Regions from separate parts of the Planococcus maritimus genome, predicted to be linked through region 2. Evidence: riboswitches for the same ligand, from Rfam matches in the RefSeq annotation. Region 2 holds a riboswitch; each other region holds the start of a gene.
What was found. Region 2 has a riboswitch for lysine ahead of BBI11_RS06795 (aspartate kinase). Riboswitches for the same ligand answer to the same signal wherever they lie in the genome.
Positions count from the first base shown of each region.

Region 1: another riboswitch for lysine. It lies ahead of BBI11_RS05805 (Na+/H+ antiporter NhaC family protein); the one in region 2 lies ahead of BBI11_RS06795 (aspartate kinase).
Region 3: another riboswitch for lysine. It lies ahead of dapA (4-hydroxy-tetrahydrodipicolinate synthase); the one in region 2 lies ahead of BBI11_RS06795 (aspartate kinase).

Region 1 is NZ_CP016538.2:1,160,393-1,164,373, reverse strand. Features, by position in the region: gene BBI11_RS05810 (sodium-dependent transporter) at 1-307, opposite strand, end outside; gene BBI11_RS05805 (Na+/H+ antiporter NhaC family protein) at 508-2,082, opposite strand; lysine riboswitch at 2,193-2,374, opposite strand; gene BBI11_RS05800 (bifunctional metallophosphatase/5'-nucleotidase) at 2,446-3,789, opposite strand; gene BBI11_RS05795 (sulfite exporter TauE/SafE family protein) at 3,802-3,981, opposite strand, start outside.
Region 2 is NZ_CP016538.2:1,347,308-1,351,288, reverse strand. Features, by position in the region: gene BBI11_RS06800 (succinate dehydrogenase cytochrome b558 subunit) at 1-534, opposite strand, end outside; gene BBI11_RS06795 (aspartate kinase) at 917-2,143, opposite strand; lysine riboswitch at 2,247-2,421, opposite strand; gene uvrC (excinuclease ABC subunit UvrC) at 2,463-3,981, opposite strand, start outside.
Region 3 is NZ_CP016538.2:2,921,711-2,925,691, forward strand. Features, by position in the region: gene BBI11_RS14445 (TraB/GumN family protein) at 1-277, opposite strand, end outside; gene ypfJ (KPN_02809 family neutral zinc metallopeptidase) at 405-1,250, opposite strand; gene BBI11_RS14455 (class I SAM-dependent methyltransferase) at 1,310-1,906, opposite strand; lysine riboswitch at 2,059-2,237, shown strand; gene dapA (4-hydroxy-tetrahydrodipicolinate synthase) at 2,364-3,254, shown strand; gene BBI11_RS14465 (STAS domain-containing protein) at 3,299-3,981, opposite strand, start outside.

The sequences.
Region 1 (3,981 bases), 190 kb from region 2:
CGGCATAATAGACGGATATAACGAACGATACGAACATCGCCCACCAACCAAGCCATTCTGCTTTCTTGCCGCTCATTCTAAAAAATGAAAGTGGTGCGGATCCGCGATAACGATGGCCGATAGTGAACTCCAATATGAGAATTGGAATCCCGGCAGTTAAAAGAGCAAACAAATACGGTATAAAAAATGCGCCCCCACCATTTTCATAAGCTACATACGGGAATCGCCAAATATTCCCTAACCCTACTGCTGAACCGACTGCCGCCATAATAAAACCGGCTCTCGTTCCCCATGTAGAACGTTCCATTTCTCTTCCCCCTTTTGTTTGTAACTTCCAATTTTTTAACAGAAAAATAGGAAGTTTGTTTATATTCAGATTATTTTGGAATCTAAATTTAGTATAACTAGGGCCTTGTGCAAAGTAAAGATAATTTCTGAAAATTTTTCAAAAAAACTATTATAACAATAATAAAAAGGTGGAGATAGTTTATCTCCACCTTTGAAATCTTAGTTCTGTTCATGTTTTTCCATTAAGGTTGTACGCTTAGACCAGAAAACGAATAGTATTGCCAATACAATAGCTACCGCTCCAAGAGCTAAAGGCAAGGAGCCGGTAAAGCCTATGACGATATACCCTATCGCTGCAATGGCAGCCGAGGTCAATGCATAAGGAAGCTGTGTCACGACATGGTCCATATGGTTACTCCCTGCACCTGTCGATGACAAGATGGTCGTATCCGAAATCGGCGAGCAATGATCTCCGAATACAGCCCCTGCCAAAACTGCCGATAACGAAGCGAGCAATAACTCAGGTTCCGCCTGGATCATGATCGTACCAGCGATCGGCAGCAAGATCCCGAACGAGCCCCAAGAAGTGCCCGTTGAAAAGGCCATGACGCCTGCTAGCACAAACAGTAACACCGGCAGTACACTAGTCGGTACATTGCCGCGTGCCACTGCATCGGCAAGATAAGTCCCAGTTTGCAGCGCGTCGATCAAATAAGTCAGCGACCAGGCAAAGATCAAGATAAACACTGCGCCAGCCATCGATTGAATACCAGCCCAGATGCCTCTACCGATCCACTGCACTTTTGCCACTTCGTTGCGTTTGATTTGAAGGGCGTACAGGATAATTGCAGCAAGCGCACCAATAAGGCCGCCTGTGATCAAGGACAATGGCACATCCGTGTTTTCAAAAATGAGCCAGATGTCGAATACTTCTCCCGCGTTTACATAACCTGTCCAGATCATTGCGGCAACCGTTCCGACGATTAATAGCAAGATCGGCAATAACAGATCACGCACACGCCCGTGTGAATGGCTCGGGAAATCTTCTTTCATCTCACCCGGAATTACTTTGTCCGGATTGAACAGTTGGCCTTCTGTAATTGCCAAACGTTCATGCTTTTTCATTTCCCCAAAATCGACATCACGGATAGCGACGAAAAGAACAATGGCCAATGCCGCGATGACATAAAAGTTCATCGGGGCCATCCAGAGAAAGGCTTCCAAGGCTGAATACTCCAAGAAAGTCTGGCCTGCCAGAATCGTGCCGATAATGCCGATGATCGCTGCGCCCCAGCTTGATACCGGAGACACAACACAAATTGGAGCCGCTGTAGAATCGATGAAATAGGCAAGTTTTGCCCGTGATACTTTATAGCGATCTGTAATCGGCCGTGCAACTTGCCCGACCGCCAACGCGTTGAAATAATCGTCGATGAAGATCAAGATACCAAGAAATACCGTAACCAATTTCGCCCCGCGGCGTGTTTTCACGCGTGCTGAAGCCCAGTCGGCGAAGGCATGGCTACCGCCAGACAAGCTAACGAATGCGGTAATGACGCCTAGCAATAACAAGAACAAAATGATAAAGACATTGTAAGCATTAAAGCCCTCGTTCCAAAAAATGACCGCAAACGAAGTGAATAATTCATTCAGGGCCTCTACTGGCGCAAACGAAGTCAGGATCAGCGCAGCCGCGACAATACCCACACCGAGTGACAGCAATACACGCCGCGTCAACAACACCATCGCAATCGCGATGATTGGCGGCAGTATCGAAAAAATCGTGTTTTCCATAATTAGATTCCTCCTATTCATTTTGATGGTAAGGCCTAGACTAAAAAAAGCCGGCTCATCCAATGGATAAACCGGCTTCCTACAATTCGTCTGTGTGCACAAGCATCAAACAACCCTGTAGCTCTCCATCTGCAGCAACCTGCAAATGACAGTGGCATTCCTCTTCGAAATGTCCCCAATCGCCGACTCCTTGACCTGGAGACGGAAATTTCGGCAAGCTCCCCTTTCAGATGTGGTCAACGCGGTCAACTCGCACATCCTACTGATGGAGGCTGCAGCCTCTACCCATCGATATCTAATTCATAAAAAGCATAGCCCAAAATGCACAGAAAATCAACTAACAGTCCATTTTGAATGTTTGTTCTATTTCACGGTTTTCATGCGGAAATAGTCACCGAACACATCTCGCAAAAACTCCGGCATGAAATAACTCTTCGGTGCACGCTTAAGTGCAGGGAAAAAATAACCGAATGTGAAGAGGTCGAGAGTCGCAAGCCGGTAAATGCGATCCGGGTCTGCCGGTTCGCCGCCCACCATCAATTGATGGTTATGCATGTTCATCCCGCTATGGATCATGCGGCCAAATACCGCTCCTCGAAAGCCCATCCCTTTCAGCTCAAGCTGTGGCCAGTCTTCGTTCAAAGACTGCAAATAAATTTCCTTCAGTTCTGCGCCGCTCAGGTCAATAACGCACGGATTGATTGGATGCGGCAACATACGATGAAAATCGTAGCGCGTCATTTCGCCTTCCGGCATATCTTCCATAAATATGCCGGCGTTGAAGAGCCCGCAATCCGCTGTGGCAAAAGAAACCAAGGCATCGCCGAACAGCTCGGCCATCGCGGAGTGCTTGAACCACTCGGCTTTCATGGGGCGTTCGTTATAGAAGACAGTCTCAGCCATCTGCTGTTTACCAACACCGACCAAGTATTCATTGAACCCTTCATCGGCTTCTGGCAATTGGTCAGTCTCGATCACTTCTGCGGTCATCTTGCGCGTTTCGAGGTCAATTTCGATATGGCCGACATAATAGCCGAATTTGCCGGCAGCCCCGAGCAATGTATTGCCGATTTCTTTTCCTTGATGGAATAGATGATGGGTATGCGCCCCTAAAATGATATCGATCTCCGGACATTCGACAGCCAAAAGCTCATCTTCACGGATGCCAAGATGCGACATGCAGATAATCAAATCGACTGATTGGCGGATTTCTGCCGCCTCACGCTTGATCGCTTCCCTGCCGCTCGTCACTTGCCAGCCGAGACGACGATAAAAGGGCGTAAATTCAGCGGTAGCAGCGACGAGTCCGATCTTCGTGCCATCTGTTGTTTCAATGATTTTGTTTGGGCTGGCCCATGGTGGCTGCTTGCCATCCATATCCATTAAATTAGCGACCACTATGGAAAAATCAGCTTGATCGTACAGCTCATCGAGTTCTGATTTCGATAATGTGATCCCTTCGTTATTGCCAATCGTCACGGCATCGTATCCTGCTTCATTGAGCAGCTCGATATTGCCCTTTCCTGCTGAACCTTCGGTAAACGGATGTGAGCGGTCTACATGGTCCCCGATGTCGAGCACCAAACACATATCACCAGCTTCCTCATGCCACTGCCTGCGTCCCTTCAGCAAGGATTGAATACGCGGCCAATGCGTGAAATGGCTATGCAAATCGTTTGTATGATAAATATGAATGATTTCACTCATGTCAAACACCTCTTATGAACTGAAGATTCCTTCGTAAATCGATCGGAGCCCGAATAATAATAACGCAATCCGCAGCACGACAACTAGTGTCTCAGATTGGATGTTGCGGTTCAGCCTTGCCCCTAACTTTGCTCCGATATAAGCAGAAGGGATAATGGCTAAAGTATAAATCCATGGCACATTCCCAAGCGA
Region 2 (3,981 bases):
GCGCTGTGCTTTCGCTGAAACCGTGATTCCCCACGTTACAAAGAAAGACCACAATCCGTTCGCAAAGTGGAACGTTGCAGACAAGACACCGACAACATAAAACGCAAACATCAACGGATTCGACAAGATGTTTTCCATCATGTTGAAATCTGCTTCACCTGCGCCAATCGCCACTTGGAACCTTGTCTCAAAAATGTGCCATGCGATAAAGACCACTAGGAAAACCCCGGTGTAGCGCTGTGCAACAAACAACATGTTGCGCATGTAGCTGTAATGTCCCGGGTTGTTTTTCGCCGTGAACGCTATGTATAATCCGTAGAAAGCATGATACATTAGCGGCAAGTAGATGACGAAAATCTCCAGGAAAATGACGAATGGAAGATTTGCCATGAAGTGGGCAGCTTGGTTAAACGCTTCCACGCCTTGCGTAGCGAAATGGTTGACGATCAAATGCTGCGTCAAGAACAATCCGATTGGAATGACCCCGAGTAAAGAGTGCAGCCTGCGCATTAAAAATTCACGATTGTTATCCAAAAATTTTACCCCCCTCAAAAACATTTGTTGGCAACGTAAACATTTCCCTATATCAGGAAAATATCTTCACGTCACTGTAAGCATCATGTACAAGAATATGACATATTTATTGTACTCCCCCCCTCTAGGAGCGTCAAGGCAAGGGAGCGTTTTTAAGCGCTTCCTATCTAGGGTTTAAGGGGTCTTTTGCAAATAGTAAATAGGAAAGAATTCATGAAAAGCTATATTTTTATTTCGAAACAGCCGAGATACAGGCATCCGTTTCGAGTATTTATAAGCTCGTATAGGACCACTGCGACATGATTTCAAATTTGAACAAAATGTGAATCTTTACACAATCAATCAGTAACAGAAAAAAGCCCAGCTCGGCTGGGCTTTTCGCTTATGTGACAGAGGCTGGCGTTAGTTCATATGCGTCGTGAAGCGCATTCGCTGAGCTCTCCATTTTGCTTGCCGGCACGACAACAGAGACTTTGATTTCTGAAGTGCTGACCATTTTCACTGGCACATCCTGCGTGCGAAGAATGTCGAACATTTTCGCCGCGACACCTGGATTCGATACCATTCCAGAGCCGACGATGGATACTTTCGCCAAGCCGGTTTCGATATCGATGGCGTTATAGCCGATATGCTCTTGCGCTTCCGACAACACGCGCTGCGCTTCTGCCAGGCTGTCTTCTTTGATGGAGAACGAAACAGATGGCGGGAACTCTTCGCTAATGCTCTGTACAATAATATCGACATCGATCAAATGATCCGCTAAGATCGTGAAAATATTGGCGAGCGACCCGTTAAACGGCTTCGTGTAACTAACAGTAATGCGGGCGATGTCTTTTTCAAATGCTACACCGCGCACGATTAGATTTTTTTCCACAGTGATCACCTCTTGAATGATAGTCCCCGGTTCATCCGAGTAGCTGGCCCGTACAGAAAGGGGCACTTGATTGTTCTTAGCAAATTCCACGGCGCGCGGATGAAGTACACCCGCACCCAAATTCGCCAGTTCAAGCATTTCGTCATATGAAATCTGTTCGAGCTTGCGGGCGCCTGTGACATAACGGGGATCGGATGTATAAACTCCGTCAACGTCCGTATAAATCTCACATTTTTCCGCGCCTAGTGCGCCGGCAAGCGCCACAGCAGTTGTATCGGAGCCACCGCGGCCGAGTGTTGTGATATTGCCGCTCTTATCGACGCCTTGGAACCCTGCGACCACGCAGAACAAGCCCAGGTCAAGCGCTTCTTCCAAACGCTCAGTGTGGATGGTTTCGATGCGCGCATTGCGCGGAACCGATTCCGTCTCGATTCCCGCCTGCCACCCGGTAAAGCTTAATGCATCATGGCCAAGCTGCTTAAAGGCCATCGCTAATAGCGAAATGGTTACTTGTTCGCCAGTTGCCAATAACATGTCCATTTCACGCTTTGGCGGCTCAGCAGAAATCTCTCCCGCCAGGCCTAGCAGCGTGTCAGTCGTCTTGCCCATCGCGGAAACGACGATGACGACGCGTTTGCCTTGTTGTTTTTCACGGATGGCGCGTTTTGCGACGCCTACGATTTTGTCAGGTGACGCCACAGACGTCCCTCCAAATTTCATTACGATTGTTGTCATTCTCTCCACTCCCACTTAAGATAAGTGGCCCTCAACAAAAAAGAGGCAACTCGCCGAATGCCCGGCAAGCTACCTCTCTTCTCATGTACGATTTCAAACGTCCATGTGAGATAGCCCTCCAGAGTTAAACTCTGACAGCCCTGCATTTCTTAAATGCAGAACCAGCATACGCGCAAGCAGTGCGACGTAAACTTCGGCGGGCGTCCCTTTCGGCATCCTTCGCAGATTCTGCAAATCTCGGAATGCTTACTCTTGACGTCCGCTCCTCTATCATCACTTTTCAAAAGTGATTCAATTGTGTTCTTACAATACCATGAAGTTATTCTTGTTGCAACGGCTGTTCCTTAAAATGCTGTTCGATTTCTGCGGCCAGCTTCTCGGGAATACCTGCCTGTTGGATTTCCGCAGCATTCGCTTCTTTGATTTTTCGCACCGACCCAAAATGCTTCAACAATTGTTGCTTGCGCTTCGGCCCGACACCTTGCAGACCGTCGAGTGCGGATTGAATCGAATTCTTGCCGCGCAATTGGCGGTGGAACGTGATGACGAATCGGTGGACTTCATCTTGTATGCGCTGCAATAAATAAAATGCTTCGCTTGTGCGTTTAAGTTCCACCATCTCGATTGGGTTGCCGTACAGCAACTGGGAAGTTTGGTGCTTGGCATCTTTAGCGAGACCTGCGATTGGGATGTCGAGGCCGAGTTCGTCTTCAACGATTTCGCGTGCCGATTCAATCTGGCCTTTGCCACCGTCGATAATGATCAAGTCAGGCAAGGGCAGGCCATCTTTCAGCACGCGGCTATAACGCCTGCGAACCACTTCACGCATGGCTGCATAATCATCGGGCTTTTGGGCAGAGCGCGTTTTATATTTGCGGTAATCTTTCTTCGATGGTTTGCCGTCAATGAAGACAACCATCGCAGATACGGCATCCGCTCCTTGAATATGAGAGTTATCGAATGCTTCGATACGCAAAGGCGTGTGGATATTCATTGCTTCGCCCAGTTCGTTGCAAGCACCGACCGTCCGCTCTTCCTGGCGCTCGAGCAGCTGGAATTTTTCCTTGATGGCAATTTCCGCATTTTTTTGCGCGAGTTGCACCAAATCTTTTTTCTTGCCACGTTGCGGGACAAGTACTTTCGCCCCGAGCCATTCTTTCAGGAATTCTTCATCTTCAGCTTCTTGCAGCAAGATTTCGTTTGGCTTGATATGGTCCGGTTTTTCATAAAACTGTCCAAGGAAAGTCAAAAATTCCTCATCCGGGTCTCGGTATAAAGGAAACATCGAAACTTCGCGTTCGATCAGCTTTCCTTGTCGCACGAAGAAGACCTGTATGCATATCCACCCTTTATCGACCGCGTAAGCGAAAACGTCACGGTTGGTGAAATCGTTCATCGCCATTTTCTGTTTTTCCATGACCGATTCGATGTGGCTGATTTGGTCGCGGTATTCTTTTGCCCGTTCGAACTCCAGATTCTCCGCCGCCTCACTCATCTTCTCCGTCAGGTCTTGCTTGACTTCACGAAAGCCGCCGTTGAGAAAACGGCTGATGCCATCGATCATTTCCTTATACGTGTCTTTCTCCACCGGCTTAACACAAGGTGCTAGGCATTGGCCGAGATGATAGTACAGACAAACACGGTCCGGCATCGTATGGCATTTGCGGAGCGGATACAACCGGTCCAGCAGCTTTTTCGTTTCGCTAGCAGCGTAGGCATTCGGATAAGGGCCAAAATATTTACCTTTGTCTTTTTTGACTTGACGGGTAATGACCAGTTTCGGATGCCGCTCGCCCGTAATTTTCAAATACGGATAGGTCTTATTGTCTTTTAACCGG
Region 3 (3,981 bases), 1.6 Mb from region 2:
CCAGGCGATTCTGAAACGAGGAAATCGCCAAGTTCATCAACAGCAAACTGGCTTTCTTGTCTTTGATGATCTTGAAAATATCGGTCTCTTTCCATTTCTTATCCTGCGTTACCGATTCATAGCGCTGCGCATCGAGTTCAATGCACACTGAATCCGGACGTTCGCGCTCGACCACTTCTTTTACTTGCTCAGCACTCCGCTTGGATACGTGCGCAGTGCCGATCAAAATCACTTGCTTGCCGTCCACTTCAAGACGGGTAATATTGTCTTCTGTCATTAGCTCTTCTGTCATGAGTGTACTTCCTTCATAGAATAGGATTTCTTCTTCATTTTTTCATGATGAAAAAGACTGTCTATTCTTTATAATGAATCACTAAGCGCAAAATATCAATCTTTTCGAAAGCTTATAATTCCGGGGCGTCAAAGGTATTGCCGCTATTGAGATCACCTGCTTGAAAGCCTTTATAGAACCATTCTTTGCGCTGCTCCGAAGTACCGTGCGTAAAGCTTTCCGGAACGGCATAGCCGCGCGTCCGCTTCTGGATCGTATCATCGCCAACTGCACTCGCTGCAGTCAAGGCTTCTTCTAGATCGCCTTCTTCCAAATAGCCCATGCCTTGAGCATGATGTGCCCAGACGCCCGATAAATAATCCGCCTGCAACTCCAGACGCACTTGCAATTGGTTGTATTCCGTCTCGCTTAGCTGATTACGCGCCTGCTGCACGTCTCCAAGCACACCGAGCAGATTCTGCACATGGTGGCCGACTTCATGTGCTACGACATACGCCATCGCAAAATCACCGGGCGCATTGAACTGGCGCTCTAATTCGTCATAAAAACTTAAGTCGATATACAATTTGGAATCCGCCGGGCAATAAAACGGCCCTGTCGCAGCACCTGCCATGCCACAAGCTGACTGGACACTCCCAGAAAACAGCACCAAAGTCGGCTCGACATACTCCATGCCTTCTTCAGCAAATACTTCTGCCCAAACCTCTTCTGTATCCGCGAGAACGACCGATACGAAATCGGCAAGTTCTTCTTCCCGCTCACTCGCCACATATGGTTCGGAGTTAGAATCCCCTCCGCCCTCGCCGCCAAGGATCGCCCCCGGGTCACCCCCGAGAAATGTGATCAACAAGACAATCAGCAAGCCGCCAATTCCGCCGCCGGCAAGAACCGGTCCGCCGACACCGCGCCCTCTCCTGTCCTCTACATTTTTACTGCCCGCTCGCCCTTTCCATTTCATAACCGAAACCCTCTTTCCGCTTTCATTTTAATAAAGCTATACCCGTTTCAGCGGAAGATTCAATCCCACTTCGGCAACCGGTAAATCAGAAACCGCTCGCGCGGATCTTCCGTCTCTACTGGCAGCTCGATGTCGCCGGTCCATTCAAAAGCGGTACGTCGTTCGAGAAAGTCGGTATACTCGACCGATGGATAAAATAACATCACGACGATTTCCCGTGGATGCTCCGCCACAGACGCCAAAATCCTGTCTATCACCGTCATAAAAACCGGATCGGAAAATGGATTGAAAAAATAAAACCAGCGATCTTCCGGCTGTACCTCATAGTTTTGCGCATAGCCATTGATGAACTCGATGTCCGGGTTTCCTTTATAATTTTTCAAGTTCCGAAGCGAAGCCTCGTGCAGCGATGGGTCGACTTCCACTCCTGCCGACGGCGTCCCAAACAGATGGTGCGCCAAAAAATTCAAGCGTCCTTTGCCACTCCCGAAGTCAACCAGCCTGCCGCTGCCTTTCAGCGGATGCGCACGGAATAATCGAGCTAGCCAGGCATAAGGCGTCACTTCGAAACGGTGCTCATGCATCGACGCGTTAAAGCCCATTTGTTCGCCGCCCGTTTGGATATTCAATTGACGGTCCATTTGCTGATCATTCATTTGAATGCCTCCCTTTTATACATCAACTCATATTCAAGGTTTATACCTAAATTTCCCACATATTACAAAATAAAAAACGCATTTCTACTTGCCATTCCCATTTCTTTCTGTTATATTACAGCTAATTCAATAATTTCTTGCTTCCTTAGCGGAGCGAGGATAGAGGCGCAAAAACCATCAGTACGCAACCCGAGGAGTATGGGCTCTTAGGACGGTTGCCGAAAGGGGGATTTGCCGAAGCGGCAGGATGCTCATATTCCTGTGCGCTGGTTCTGCACTGAAGAAGTGCCGGACTGTCATATAGGAAACTATATGGAGGGCTATCTGACGAACAGGAACGATGGGTAAACATTGTTTCTAACGGCAGCAACGGGCCCCCGTTGCTGCCTTTTTGTTTACTGCGGACCGGCCCCCACCTCTAACTTTTGAAAAAAACTTAGAAAAGGGTGTGTTCTCTATGAATTTCGGTCAAGTGATCACTGCGATGGCGACGCCATTCGATGCAAACGGTGAAATCGATTTTCAGGCAACAACAAATCTTGTGGAATATTTGATCAATAACGGCTCTGACGGCATCGTCGTCGCCGGAACAACCGGCGAATCGCCGACTTTGTCGATAGACGAAAAAGTGGCATTGTTTGTCCATGTTGTTACCGTAGCCGATGGGCGCGCGAAAATCATCGCGGGCACTGGCTCGAACAACACGCGTGCATCGGTCGCTTTGACCGAGCAAGCAGAGCAAGCGGGCGTCGACGGTGTCATGCTCGTCACTCCTTACTATAACAAACCGTCGCAAGAAGGCATGTATCGCCATTTTGAAGCGATCGCAAGTGCGACGACGCTTCCGGTCATGCTTTACAACATCCCAGGCCGCAGTGTTGTCAATCTATCGGTCGATACCATCGTCCGCCTGTCGCTCATCGACAATATCACCAGCGTTAAAGAAGCAAGCGGTGATTTGGATGCTGCTTCTGAAATCATCGAACGCACTGGCACTGGCTTCGCTGTCTATAGCGGCGATGATAGCTTGACCTTGCCGATGCTTTCTATTGGCGGAACCGGTATCGTGTCGGTCGCTTCGCATATCATTGGCAATGACATGCAAGACATGATCAAAATGTTCCGCACCGGCGATACGGTTGGAGCCGCTGCGCTTCACCGCCAATTGCTGCCGACAATGAAAGCTTTGTTCGCAGCACCAAGCCCAAGCCCTGTCAAAGCGGCACTCAACTTGATGGGAGTGCCAGTCGGCGGCGTACGCTTGCCGATGCTCGCTTTAACCGCAGAAGAAACCGCGACGCTGCAACAATTCCTGCCGTCCGCGAAACAAGACGCCGTCACCAATTAAAAAAAGCTTCGCCGCTCCTTTTTCGGGAGCAGCGAAGCTTTTTTTTAGTTATACATCTTTTCCAAGGCTCGTTTCAAGCTGCCCCCGATATTTAAGGTGCGCACATCAACGCCAAGTGCCGTCATGGATTGCGCCGTTTCCGGCCGGATTCCTGTCAGCACTGCTTCGACACCGATCAGCCCAAGCGACTGGATGATTTTGATAATTTGCTCTGCCACCATCGTATCTACACGGACAACTCCGGATAAATCGACAATCAAGGTGCTAATTTTCAATTCACTGGCAGACAATAAGGTTCGTTCTAAAATATAACGCGCCCGGTCGATTTCGATGCTGCCGACTAATGGCAAAATCGCAACTGAATCACTAATCGGAACGACGGGTGCGGACAATTCCAGAAACTCCTTACGCGCGGTTGCCAGATTTCGTTGATAAGAAGTGGTGTAAGCGTGAGTATAAGCATACGTCGCGTGATCCAAAAGTGCATGCAATAGTTCTGCTGCATCGTACGTTATTTCCGGGGAAATAGTTAAGCGGCGGCCTTCGCTTTTAATCAAAGTCGCGATGTGCTTTCGGTACAAGGCGGTTTCCGCAAGCGCCACGTCCAATGTCATGCCATGCGCTAAAAAGAAATTGCCGGTCGCAGTTCCCCATTTTTCCATATCCGCCATAATCTTCTCTTCATAGCAGCTATTCTGTATCGACGTCCCCAACAAATCGATGAAGC